Actinacidiphila yeochonensis CN732: one gene and its partner. The protein of the gene in region 1 binds, or shares a complex with, the protein of each later gene. Links are inferred from orthologs where the notes say so. Each region holds a gene or a part of one and is shown on either strand. Other genes may lie near its edges.

What was found. The genes of interacting proteins can lie anywhere in the genome.
Region 2: the proteins of secY (region 1) and secA are in contact, whole or in part, in a crystal structure (PDB 3DIN), measured with the Thermotoga maritima proteins. The link is inferred for Actinacidiphila yeochonensis CN732 from one-to-one orthologs. Residues at the interface, in WP_004081795.1 of Thermotoga maritima: Glu108, Gly109, Glu110, Glu111, Ala236, Glu237, Arg238, Arg239, Ile240, Thr241, Ile242, Gln243, Tyr244, Ala245, Arg246, Arg247, Val248, Thr249, Gly250, Arg251, Arg252, Val253, Tyr254, Gly256, Ala257, Ser258, Thr259, Tyr260, Leu261, Pro262; in WP_004082002.1 of Thermotoga maritima: Glu261, Ala262, Arg263, Lys300, Ala301, Arg302, Thr303, Ile304, Ile305, Leu323, Tyr324, Asp325, Pro326, Val329, Ser330, Tyr333, Ile336, Lys340, Phe345, Val349, Glu363, Phe364, Tyr374, Ser375, Gly376, Gly377, Glu393, Ile395, Thr482, Ser483.

The regions. Positions count from the first base shown.
Region 1 is NZ_JQNR01000005.1:1,947,906-1,952,495, forward strand. Bases 1,441-4,347 are described here. They hold secY (preprotein translocase subunit SecY), read left to right. Parts: upstream 1,441-2,189; coding sequence 2,190-3,506; downstream 3,507-4,347. Other genes in these bases: rpmD (50S ribosomal protein L30), read left to right, coding at 1,441-1,539; rplO (50S ribosomal protein L15), read left to right, coding at 1,542-1,994; BS72_RS20255 (adenylate kinase), read left to right, coding at 3,506-4,177; map (type I methionyl aminopeptidase), read left to right, coding at 4,301-4,347. In the rest of the region: rplF (50S ribosomal protein L6), read left to right, coding at 1-292; rplR (50S ribosomal protein L18), read left to right, coding at 295-678; rpsE (30S ribosomal protein S5), read left to right, coding at 755-1,357; more of rpmD, read left to right, coding at 1,357-1,440; more of map, read left to right, coding at 4,348-4,590. UniProt on the Escherichia coli protein: The central subunit of the protein translocation channel SecYEG. Consists of two halves formed by TMs 1-5 and 6-10.
Region 2 is NZ_JQNR01000003.1:1,266,676-1,271,703, reverse strand. What follows is about bases 789-4,133. They hold secA (preprotein translocase subunit SecA), read left to right. Parts: upstream 789-1,116; coding sequence 1,117-3,933; downstream 3,934-4,133. Other genes in these bases: BS72_RS32030 (Rv3235 family protein), read right to left, coding at 4,015-4,133; BS72_RS06855 (GNAT family N-acetyltransferase), read right to left, coding at 789-906. Also shown: BS72_RS06860 (winged helix-turn-helix domain-containing protein), read right to left, coding at 1-48; more of BS72_RS06855, read right to left, coding at 310-788; more of BS72_RS32030, read right to left, coding at 4,134-4,584; BS72_RS06840 (DUF6912 family protein), read left to right, coding at 4,727-5,028. UniProt on the Escherichia coli protein: Required for protein export, interacts with the SecYEG preprotein conducting channel.

The DNA.
Region 1 (4,590 bases):
GTACAGCAAGGCGCTGGAAATCAGCGGTGTCGGCTACCGAGTCACCGCGAAGGGCTCCAACCTGGAGTTCGCGCTGGGCTACAGCCACCCGATCCTCGTGGAGGCGCCCGAGGGCATCTCCTTCAAGGTCGAGTCCCCGACCAAGTTCTCGGTCGAGGGCATCGACAAGCAGAAGGTCGGCGAGGTCGCGGCCAACATCCGCAAGCTGCGGAAGCCCGACCCGTACAAGGCCAAGGGCGTCAAGTACGCCGGCGAGGTCGTCCGCCGCAAGGTCGGAAAGGCTGGTAAGTAGCCATGGCATACGGAGTCAAGATCGCCAAGGGCTCTGCGTACAAGGGTGCGGCGCTCAAGCGCCGTCACATCCGCGTGCGCAAGCGCGTCAACGGTACGGCCGAGCGTCCGCGCCTGGTCGTCACGCGGTCCAACCGCGGCATCGTTGCGCAGGTCATCGACGACCTCGCGGGCCACACGCTCGCGTCGGCGTCGACCCTCGACGCGTCCATCCGCGGCACCGACGGCGACAAGAGCACCAAGGCGAAGCAGGTCGGCCAGCTCGTGGCCGAGCGCGCCAAGGCCAAGGGCGTGGAGGCCGTCGTGTTCGACCGCGGCGGCAACCAGTACGCGGGGCGCATCGCCGCCCTGGCGGACGCCGCCCGTGAGGCCGGCCTGAAGTTCTGAGCCGCCCGTCGCAGCAGCGGCTTGACGCCGCTGCGTAGCTAGCGGAAAACGCGTTCAACAGGGAGAGGTAATTCCAATGGCTGGACCCCAGCGCCGCGGAAGCGGTGCCGGTGGCGAGCGACGGGACCGCAAGGACCGGCGGGACGGCGGCCAGCAGGCCGAGAAGACCGCCTACGTCGAGCGGGTCGTCGCGATCAACCGCGTCGCCAAGGTTGTCAAGGGTGGCCGCCGCTTCAGCTTCACCGCGCTGGTCGTGGTGGGCGACGGCGACGGCACCGTCGGTGTCGGCTACGGCAAGGCCAAGGAGGTGCCGGCCGCCATCGCCAAGGGTGTTGAGGAGGCCAAGAAGCACTTCTTCAAGGTCCCCCGTATCCAGGGCACCATCCCGCACCCGATCCAGGGTGAGAAGGCCGCGGGCGTCGTGCTGCTCAAGCCGGCTTCGCCCGGTACCGGTGTTATCGCCGGTGGCCCGGTGCGTGCCGTGCTGGAGTGCGCGGGCATCCACGACGTGCTGTCCAAGAGCCTCGGCTCGGACAACGCGATCAACATCGTGCACGCCACCGTGGCCGCGCTCCAGGGGCTTCAGCGCCCCGAGGAGATCGCCGCCCGCCGTGGCCTGCCGATCGAGGACGTGGCGCCCGCCGCGCTGCTGCGCGCCCGGGCCGGGGTTGGTGTGTGATGGCGCGTCTCAAGGTCACGCAGACCAAGTCCTACATCGGCAGCAAGCAGAACCACCGTGACACCCTGCGTTCGCTCGGCCTGAAGCGGCTGAACGACGTCGTGGTCAAGGAGGACCGCCCGGAGATCCGCGGCATGGTCCACACCGTCCGCCACCTCGTCACGGTTGAGGAGGTCGACTGATCATGGGCGACAACCCGATCAAGGTCCACAACCTCCGTCCGGCCCCCGGCGCCAAGACCGCCAAGACCCGTGTTGGTCGTGGTGAGGCGTCGAAGGGCAAGACGGCCGGTCGTGGTACGAAGGGCACCAAGGCCCGGTACCAGGTTCCGGAGCGCTTCGAGGGTGGGCAGATGCCGCTGCACATGCGGCTGCCCAAGCTCAAGGGCTTCAAGAACCCCTTCCGCACCGAGTACCAGGTCGTGAACCTGGACAAGATCGCGGCCCTCTACCCCGAGGGTGGCGAGGTGACCGTGGCCGACCTGGTCGCCAAGGGCGCCGTGCGGAAGAACCAGCTCGTCAAGGTGCTCGGCACCGGCGAGGTCTCGGTGGCGCTGCAGGTGACCGTTGACGCGGTCTCCGGCTCCGCCCGCGAGAAGATCACCGCCGCCGGCGGTACCGTCACCGAGCTCGTCTGAGCCCGTTGCACCACCCGACCGGGGGCGCCCAGAAACTCCTGGGCGTTCCCGGTCGTTCGTTTCTGTGAATTATCACTGGGCGATGGGTCATTCCTACCGGGGCCGCCACGCCGGTAAGGTGACTCGGGCCCGTATCCGTCAGATCTTCAAACGTGACCGTCCTTCCGCCGTGGCGCGGGGGGTGCAGGAGGCACCGTGCTCACCGCGTTCGCCCGGGCGTTCAGGACGCCCGACCTGCGCAAGAAGCTGCTGTTCACGCTCAGTATCGTGGTGGTCTACCGGCTGGGCGCGCACGTACCGGTGCCCGGAATCGACTTCAGTGTCGTCAACGCGTGTGTCCAGCAGACGAAGGGCAACAACAGCCTCTTCGGCCTGGTCAACATGTTCAGTGGCGGCGCGCTCCTCCAGCTGACGATCTTCGCGCTGGGGATCATGCCGTACATCACGGCGAGCATCATCCTCCAGCTGCTGACGGTGGTGATCCCGCGTCTGGAAGCCCTGAAGAAGGAGGGCCAGGCGGGCACCACCAAGATCACGCAGTACACGCGGTACCTCACCGTGGCCCTGGCGGTGCTCCAGGGCACCGGCCTGGTGGCGACGGCCCGCTCCGGCAACCTCTTCTCGACCTGTACCCAGGGCAACGACATCGTCCCGAACCAGTCGATCTTCACCACGGTCACCATGGTCACCTGCATGACGGCCGGCACCGTGATGATCATGTGGCTCGGTGAGCTCATCACCGACCGCGGTATCGGCAACGGCATGTCGATCCTGATGTTCGTCTCCATCGCGGCCGGCTTCCCCGGCTCCCTGTGGGGCATCAAGGTCGCCGGCCACATCGCGGGCGGCTGGGTCGAGTTCCTGGCGGTCATCGCCATCGGCCTGGCGATGGTCGGCCTGGTGGTCTTCGTCGAGCAGGCGCAGCGCCGCATCCCGGTCCAGTACGCGAAGCGGATGATCGGCCGCCGCTCCTACGGCGGCACCTCGACGTACATCCCGCTCAAGGTGAACCAGGCCGGTGTCATCCCGGTCATCTTCGCCTCGTCGCTGCTCTACATCCCGGCGCTGGTCGTCCAGTTCTCCGGGTCGACGGCCGGCTGGGCGCAGTGGATCAGCCGCAACTTCACCAAGGGCGACCACCCCGCCTACATGGCGGCGTACTTCCTGCTGATCGTCTTCTTCGCCTTCTTCTACGTCGCGATCTCCTTCAACCCCGAGGAAGTCTCCGACAACATGAAGAAGTATGGTGGGTTCATCCCGGGTATCCGGGCTGGTCGCCCCACCGCTGAGTACCTGAGTTACGTGCTCAACCGCATCACGTGGCCGGGTTCGCTGTACCTGGGTCTCATCGCCCTCGTGCCGACGGTCGCGATCGCGATCTTCAACGGGAGCAACGGCAACTTCCCGCTGGGCGGTACCAGCATCCTCATCATCGTCGGTGTGGGTCTGGAGACCGTGAAGCAGATCGAGAGCCAGCTCCAGCAGCGTAATTACGAAGGGTTCCTCCGCTGATGCGAATCGTCCTGGTCGGCCCGCCGGGCGCAGGCAAGGGGACGCAGGCCGCGTTCCTCGCCAAGAACCTCTCGATCCCGCACATCTCCACGGGCGACCTGTTCCGCGCCAACATCAGCCAGGGCACCGAGCTGGGCAAGCAGGCCAAGGCGTACATGGACGCCGGGAACCTGGTGCCCGACGAGGTCACCATCGGGATGGCCGAGGACCGGCTGGAGCAGGCGGACGCGGCCAACGGGTTCCTGCTCGACGGCTTCCCGCGCAACGAGGCCCAGGCCCGCGCGCTGGACGTGTACCTGGCGGGGCACGGCATCGGTCTGGACGGCGTGCTCGACCTGGAGGTCCCCGAGGACGAGGTGGTCAAGCGCATCGCGGGCCGCCGGGTGTGCCGCAACGACAGCGCGCACGTCTTCCACGTCGACTACAAGAAGCCGGCCGTCGAGGACGTCTGCGACGAGTGCGGCGGCGAGCTCTACCGCCGTGACGACGACGCTCCGGACAAGGTGCGCAACCGGCTTGAGGTCTACCACCGTGAGACCGAGCCGATCATCGACTACTACAAGCAGCAGGGCCTGGTGGTCACGATCTCCGCGCTCGGCGCGGTGGCCGAGGTCACCGAGCGCGCCATGACGGCCCTGCGGGCCGGCGGCGAGCAGCGGCGCAGCGCGTAGCGCGCGCGGCAGGACCCAGAGCGTAAACGCGGGACAGGTTCCCGATACGGCCGTGGCGCCCCGGTGGGCGCCACGGCCGTATGGTTGCAGCAAGGACAGCAGGCAGGAAGGGCGTCAGCCGTGATGCTGGAGATCAAGACCCCCGAGCAGATCGCCACGATGCGCAGGGCCGGGCTGGTGGTCGCCGCCATCCACGAGGCGACCCGGGCCGCCGCGGTGCCGGGTGCCAGCACGAAGGACCTCGACGAGGTCGCCGCGAAGGTGATCGCCGACCACGGGGCCAAGCCGAACTTCCTCGGCTACGGCGGCTTCCCCGCCAGCATCTGCACCTCGGTGAACGACGTGGTCGTGCACGGCATCCCCGACCGGCAGACGATCCTCAAGGACGGCGACATCATCGCCGTCGACTGCGG
Region 2 (5,028 bases), on another replicon or contig:
GGCCTCGTCTGCGGACAGGGACACGGCGGGCTGAGGCAGCGCTGTCATGGCGGACACCCTAGAACCGGCCACTGACAATCCGGCCGGGCTGACCTCGGGGCCGTCTCCGGGCCGGACCTCCGGGCCTGACTGCCGGGCCCTTCGCGGCCCGAGCGACTCCGCACGCGCCCCGATGCCGCGCGCGTCACCCGGGTCACGGGTCACCCCGCTCGTCCCACCGCGTCACCCGCGGAACCGCCGCCGCGGAACGCCGCCGAGCCCCTCCGCCCCGCTGGTCGCTCCGGTCGTCCCGGTCGTCCCACCGTCCGTTCACCGTCCGTGCGGACCCGGATGCGGCAGGTACGCCGTCCCGGAGGCGCGCCCCCAGTCGGAGGGGAGCAGCGAGCCGCTCCACGCGTCGCGCCGGGTCCCCTCGTGGACGATCTTCGCTCGCACCACGCCCTCCATCACGAAGCCGATCCGCAGCGCCACCGCGCGCGAGCCCTCGTTGCCGGCCTCGGCGAACCACTCCAGGCGCTCCACGCCCAGCTCGTCGAAGGCCCAGGCGCACACCGCGCGCCCCGCCTCCGCGGTCAGGCCCCGGCCGCGCCACTCCTTGGCCGTCCAGTAGCCCAGTTCCGCCTGCCGCTGCGCGGCGTCCAGGTGCTGGAGCCGTACCAGCCCCATCGAGCCGACCAGCGCGCCGTCCGGCGTGAAGAGGCCGAAGTTGTACACGGTGTCGTCGCGCCACCCCGCAGGGCACCGCTCGGAGACGAAGTCCTCCGCCATCTCACGGGTGTACGGATGGGGAACGGAGGTCCAGCGCGGGATGTCCGGGTCCTGGCAGGCAAGGTGCACCGCGTCGGCGTCCTGGGGGCCCAGCGGGCGCAGGACCAGGCGCGCGGTGGTCAGTGTCGGCGGCTTCAATGGCGTACCTTTCGGATGGCGGGCCGGAGCTGACCGCCGAGTATCGCCGAGCCGCTTGCACCGGGAAAACCGTTTTGCCGCCGCCGGGCCTCCCGGCCTCCCAGTGTCCTCGCTTACGATGGCCGGTGCAGCAGGGCCAGGCAGTCAGGACCCGCGCTGTGCCCCGCGCGGCAGTCGCGTGCAGGCCCGACCGGCAAGGAGTCATCCTACGTGTCCGTCATCAGCAAGATCATGCGTGCAGGTGAAGGCAAGATCCTGCGCAAGCTGCAAAAAGTCGCGGACCAGGTCAATTCCATCGAAGAGGACTTCGTCGACCTCTCCGATGCCGAGCTGCGGGCGCTCACCGACGAGTACAAGCAGCGCTTCCAGGACGGCGAGTCGCTCGACGACCTGATGCCGGAGGCATTCGCCACCGTCCGCGAGGCGGCGAAGCGGGTGCTGGGCCAGCGCCACTACGACGTGCAGATCATGGGCGGTGCCGCGCTCCACCTGGGGTATGTCGCCGAGATGCGCACCGGCGAGGGCAAGACCCTGGTCGGCACGCTGCCGGCGTACCTGAACGCCATCTCCGGCAAGGGCGTCCACCTGATCACGGTCAACGACTACCTGGCGCAGCGCGACTCGGAGTGGATGGGCCGGGTGCACAAGTTCCTCGGCCTCGAAGTCGGCTGCATCCTCGCCAACATGTCGCCGGCCGAGCGCCGTGTCCAGTACGGCTTCGACATCACCTACGGCACCAACAACGAGTTCGGCTTCGACTACCTGCGCGACAACATGGCGTGGTCGAAGGACGAGCTGGTGCAGCGCGGCCACAACTTCGCGATCGTCGACGAGGTCGACTCGATCCTCGTCGACGAGGCCCGCACCCCGCTGATCATCTCGGGCCCCGCCGACCAGGCCACCAAGTGGTACAGCGACTTCGCGCGCCTGGTGCAGCGGCTCGACCGCGGTGAGGCCGGCTCCCTGGGCAAGGAGGAGACGGGCGACTACGACGTCGACGAGAAGAAGCGCACCGTCGCCATCCACGAGTCCGGTGTCGCCAAGGTCGAGGACTGGCTGGGCATCGACAACCTCTACGAGTCGGTCAACACCCCGCTGGTGAGCTACCTCAACAACGCCATCAAGGCCAAGGAGCTCTACAAGAACGACAAGGACTACGTCGTCATGGACGGCGAGGTCATGATCGTCGACGAGCACACCGGCCGTATCCTCGCCGGCCGCCGCTACAACGAGGGCATGCACCAGGCGATCGAGGCCAAGGAGGGGGTGGACATCAAGGACGAGAACCAGACCCTGGCCACCATCACCCTCCAGAACTTCTTCCGCCTCTACTCCAAGCTCTCCGGTATGACCGGTACGGCCATGACCGAGGCCGCGGAGTTCCACCAGATCTACAAGCTCGGCGTGGTGCCGATCCCGACGCACCGCGACGTGGCGCGGGAGGACAAGCCCGACCTCATCTACCGCACGGAGGAGGCGAAGTTCGCCGCCGTCGTGGACGACATCGTGGAGAAGCACGAGAAGGGCCAGCCGGTCCTGGTCGGCACGGTGTCCGTGGAGAAGTCCGAGTACCTGTCGGCGCAGCTGTCCAAGCGCGGCGTCCCGCACGAGGTGCTCAACGCCAAGCAGCACGACCGGGAGGCGACCATCGTCGCCCAGGCCGGCCGCAAGGGCGCGGTCACCGTCGCCACCAACATGGCCGGCCGCGGTACCGACATCAAGCTCGGCGGCAACCCCGACGACCTCGCCGAGGCGGAGCTGCGCCAGCGCGGCCTGGACCCGGTGGAGCACGCCGAGGAGTGGGCGGCGGCCCTGCCCGGGGCCCTGGAGCGGGCCGAGGAGGCCGTCAAGGCCGAGTTCGAAGAGGTCAAGGAGCTCGGCGGGCTGTACGTGCTGGGCACCGAGCGGCACGAGTCGCGCCGGATCGACAACCAGCTGCGCGGCCGCTCCGGCCGTCAGGGCGACCCGGGCGAGTCCCGCTTCTACCTCTCCCTCGGCGACGACCTCATGCGGCTGTTCAAGGCGCAGATGGTCGAGCGGGTGATGTCCATGGCCAACGTGCCCGACGACGTGCCGATCGAGAACAAGATGGTCACCCGCGCCATCGCCTCCGCCCAGTCGCAGGTCGAGCAGCAGAACTTCGAGATCCGCAAGGACGTCCTGAAGTACGACGAGGTGCTCAACCGGCAGCGCGAGGTCATCTACGGCGAGCGCCGCCGCGTCCTGGAGGGCGAGGACCTCCAGGAGCAGGTCCAGCACTTCATGAACGACACCATCGACGCCTACGTGGACGCCGAGACCCGCGAGGGCTTCGCCGAGGACTGGGACCTGGACCGGCTGTGGGGCGCCTTCAAGCAGCTCTACCCGGCCAAGGTCACCATCGCGGAGGTGGAGGAGGCGGCCGGCGACCGGGCCGGCATCACCGCCGAGTTCATCTCCGAGTCGGTCAAGGACGACATCCACGAGCAGTACTCCGAGCGGGAGAACCAGCTCGGCGAGGAGATCATGCGCGAGCTGGAGCGGCGCGTGGTGCTGTCGGTGCTGGACCGCAGGTGGCGTGAGCACCTGTACGAGATGGACTACCTGCACGAGGGCATCGGCCTGCGTGCCATGGCGCAGCGCGACCCGCTGGTCGAGTACCAGCGCGAGGGCTACGACATGTTCACGGCCATGATGGAGGGCATCAAGGAGGAGTCCGTCGGCTACCTGTTCAACCTGGAGGTCCAGGTGGAGCAGCAGGTCGAGGAGGTGCCGGTGGCCGAGGACGCGGCGGCCGAGGACGCGGCGACCGAGGCTCCGTCGCTGGTCAAGCAGCCGGAGATCCGGGCCAAGGGCCTGGAGGCGCCGAAGCGCGCGGACCGGCTGCACTTCTCCGCGCCGACGGTCGACGGCGAGGGCGGCGTCGTGGAGGGCGAGTTCGAGGAGGCCGGCGTGGCCGGCGGCTCGGGCGGCTCCGACGACGCGGACGGCACCACCCGCGCGGAGCGCCGCCGGGCCGCCAAGGGTGGTCGGCGCCGCAAGAAGTAGCCGGGCGCGCGGCGCGGCACCGGCCGCGCGGCGGGATGACGGGTCTGTGGCCGTCCGCCGGGCCGTCCCTCAGGGGGCGGCTCAGCGGGCGGCCACGTCCGTGCAGTGCCAGCGCCGGCTGCCGTAGCCGGGTGTGTGGCCGCTGCCGGGCTCCAGCCGGAAGGCGACGGCCCGCACCAGGTCCTCGTCCAGGGCCACCACCGCGGCGACCTCCAGCGCCCCGCTGTACGTCGTGACGGCCCGGCAGCGCAGCACGTACGGGGTGCGGCCCCGGGCCAGGTCCCGCCAGTCGGCCCGGTCCGCGTGCAGCTGCCACAGCCGCTGGTACGCCTCCCCGCGCACCCGGCCCGCCAGCGTGGTCAGCGGGCGCCGTCCGGTCAGGACGTCGAGCAGCTGCTGGGCGAACCACAGGTGCGGCGGCAGCGCGCCCGCCCGCCCGCGGGGCTGACCTGCCGAGGGGCGCCGGGAGTCCGCACGGCCGGGTGGGGCGGTGCCGGCGGGGCCGGCGGACGGCGCCTGCCGGGCCTGGCGGACCGGTCCCAGGGGACGCCCCTCCTGGGCCGGGCGGGCTGCCGGAGACGGTGCGCGGCCGACGGTTCGGACGGTGGTCTGGGCGGGCGCCGCCGGGCGGCGGGGCGGAGTGGTCTGCACGGGTCGACCCCCAAGCTCGTCTGCTGGTTCGTGGGGCCGGTTGTACGGGCGGCCTGGCAGCGGCGGCAAAGGGCCGGCAGGGCCGTTCGGGGGGTCACCCGGATTCACCCTTGAACATGGGGGCACACGTATGCTTCACGCCATGCGCGTCTACATTCCCACCACCCTGGCCACGCTCGCCGACGCGTTCACGGCGGGTGAGCTGGGCCCGGCCCCGCTGGACGCTTTCGCCGTCACCCCGGGCCTGCGCGAGTGGTACGTGTCCGACGACATCGAGGAGCTGGAGTATGCCGCTCTGACCCGCGCGGCCCAGGCCTCGCTGCGGCTGCTCGCCGCGCAGCCGCAAGCGCGGCGCCGGCGCGTGGTGGTGGCGGTGGACGTGCCCGAGTCGGCGGTGCGATCGGACCCCGACCGGAGCCTCGACCCCGAGGCGCTGGGCGCGGT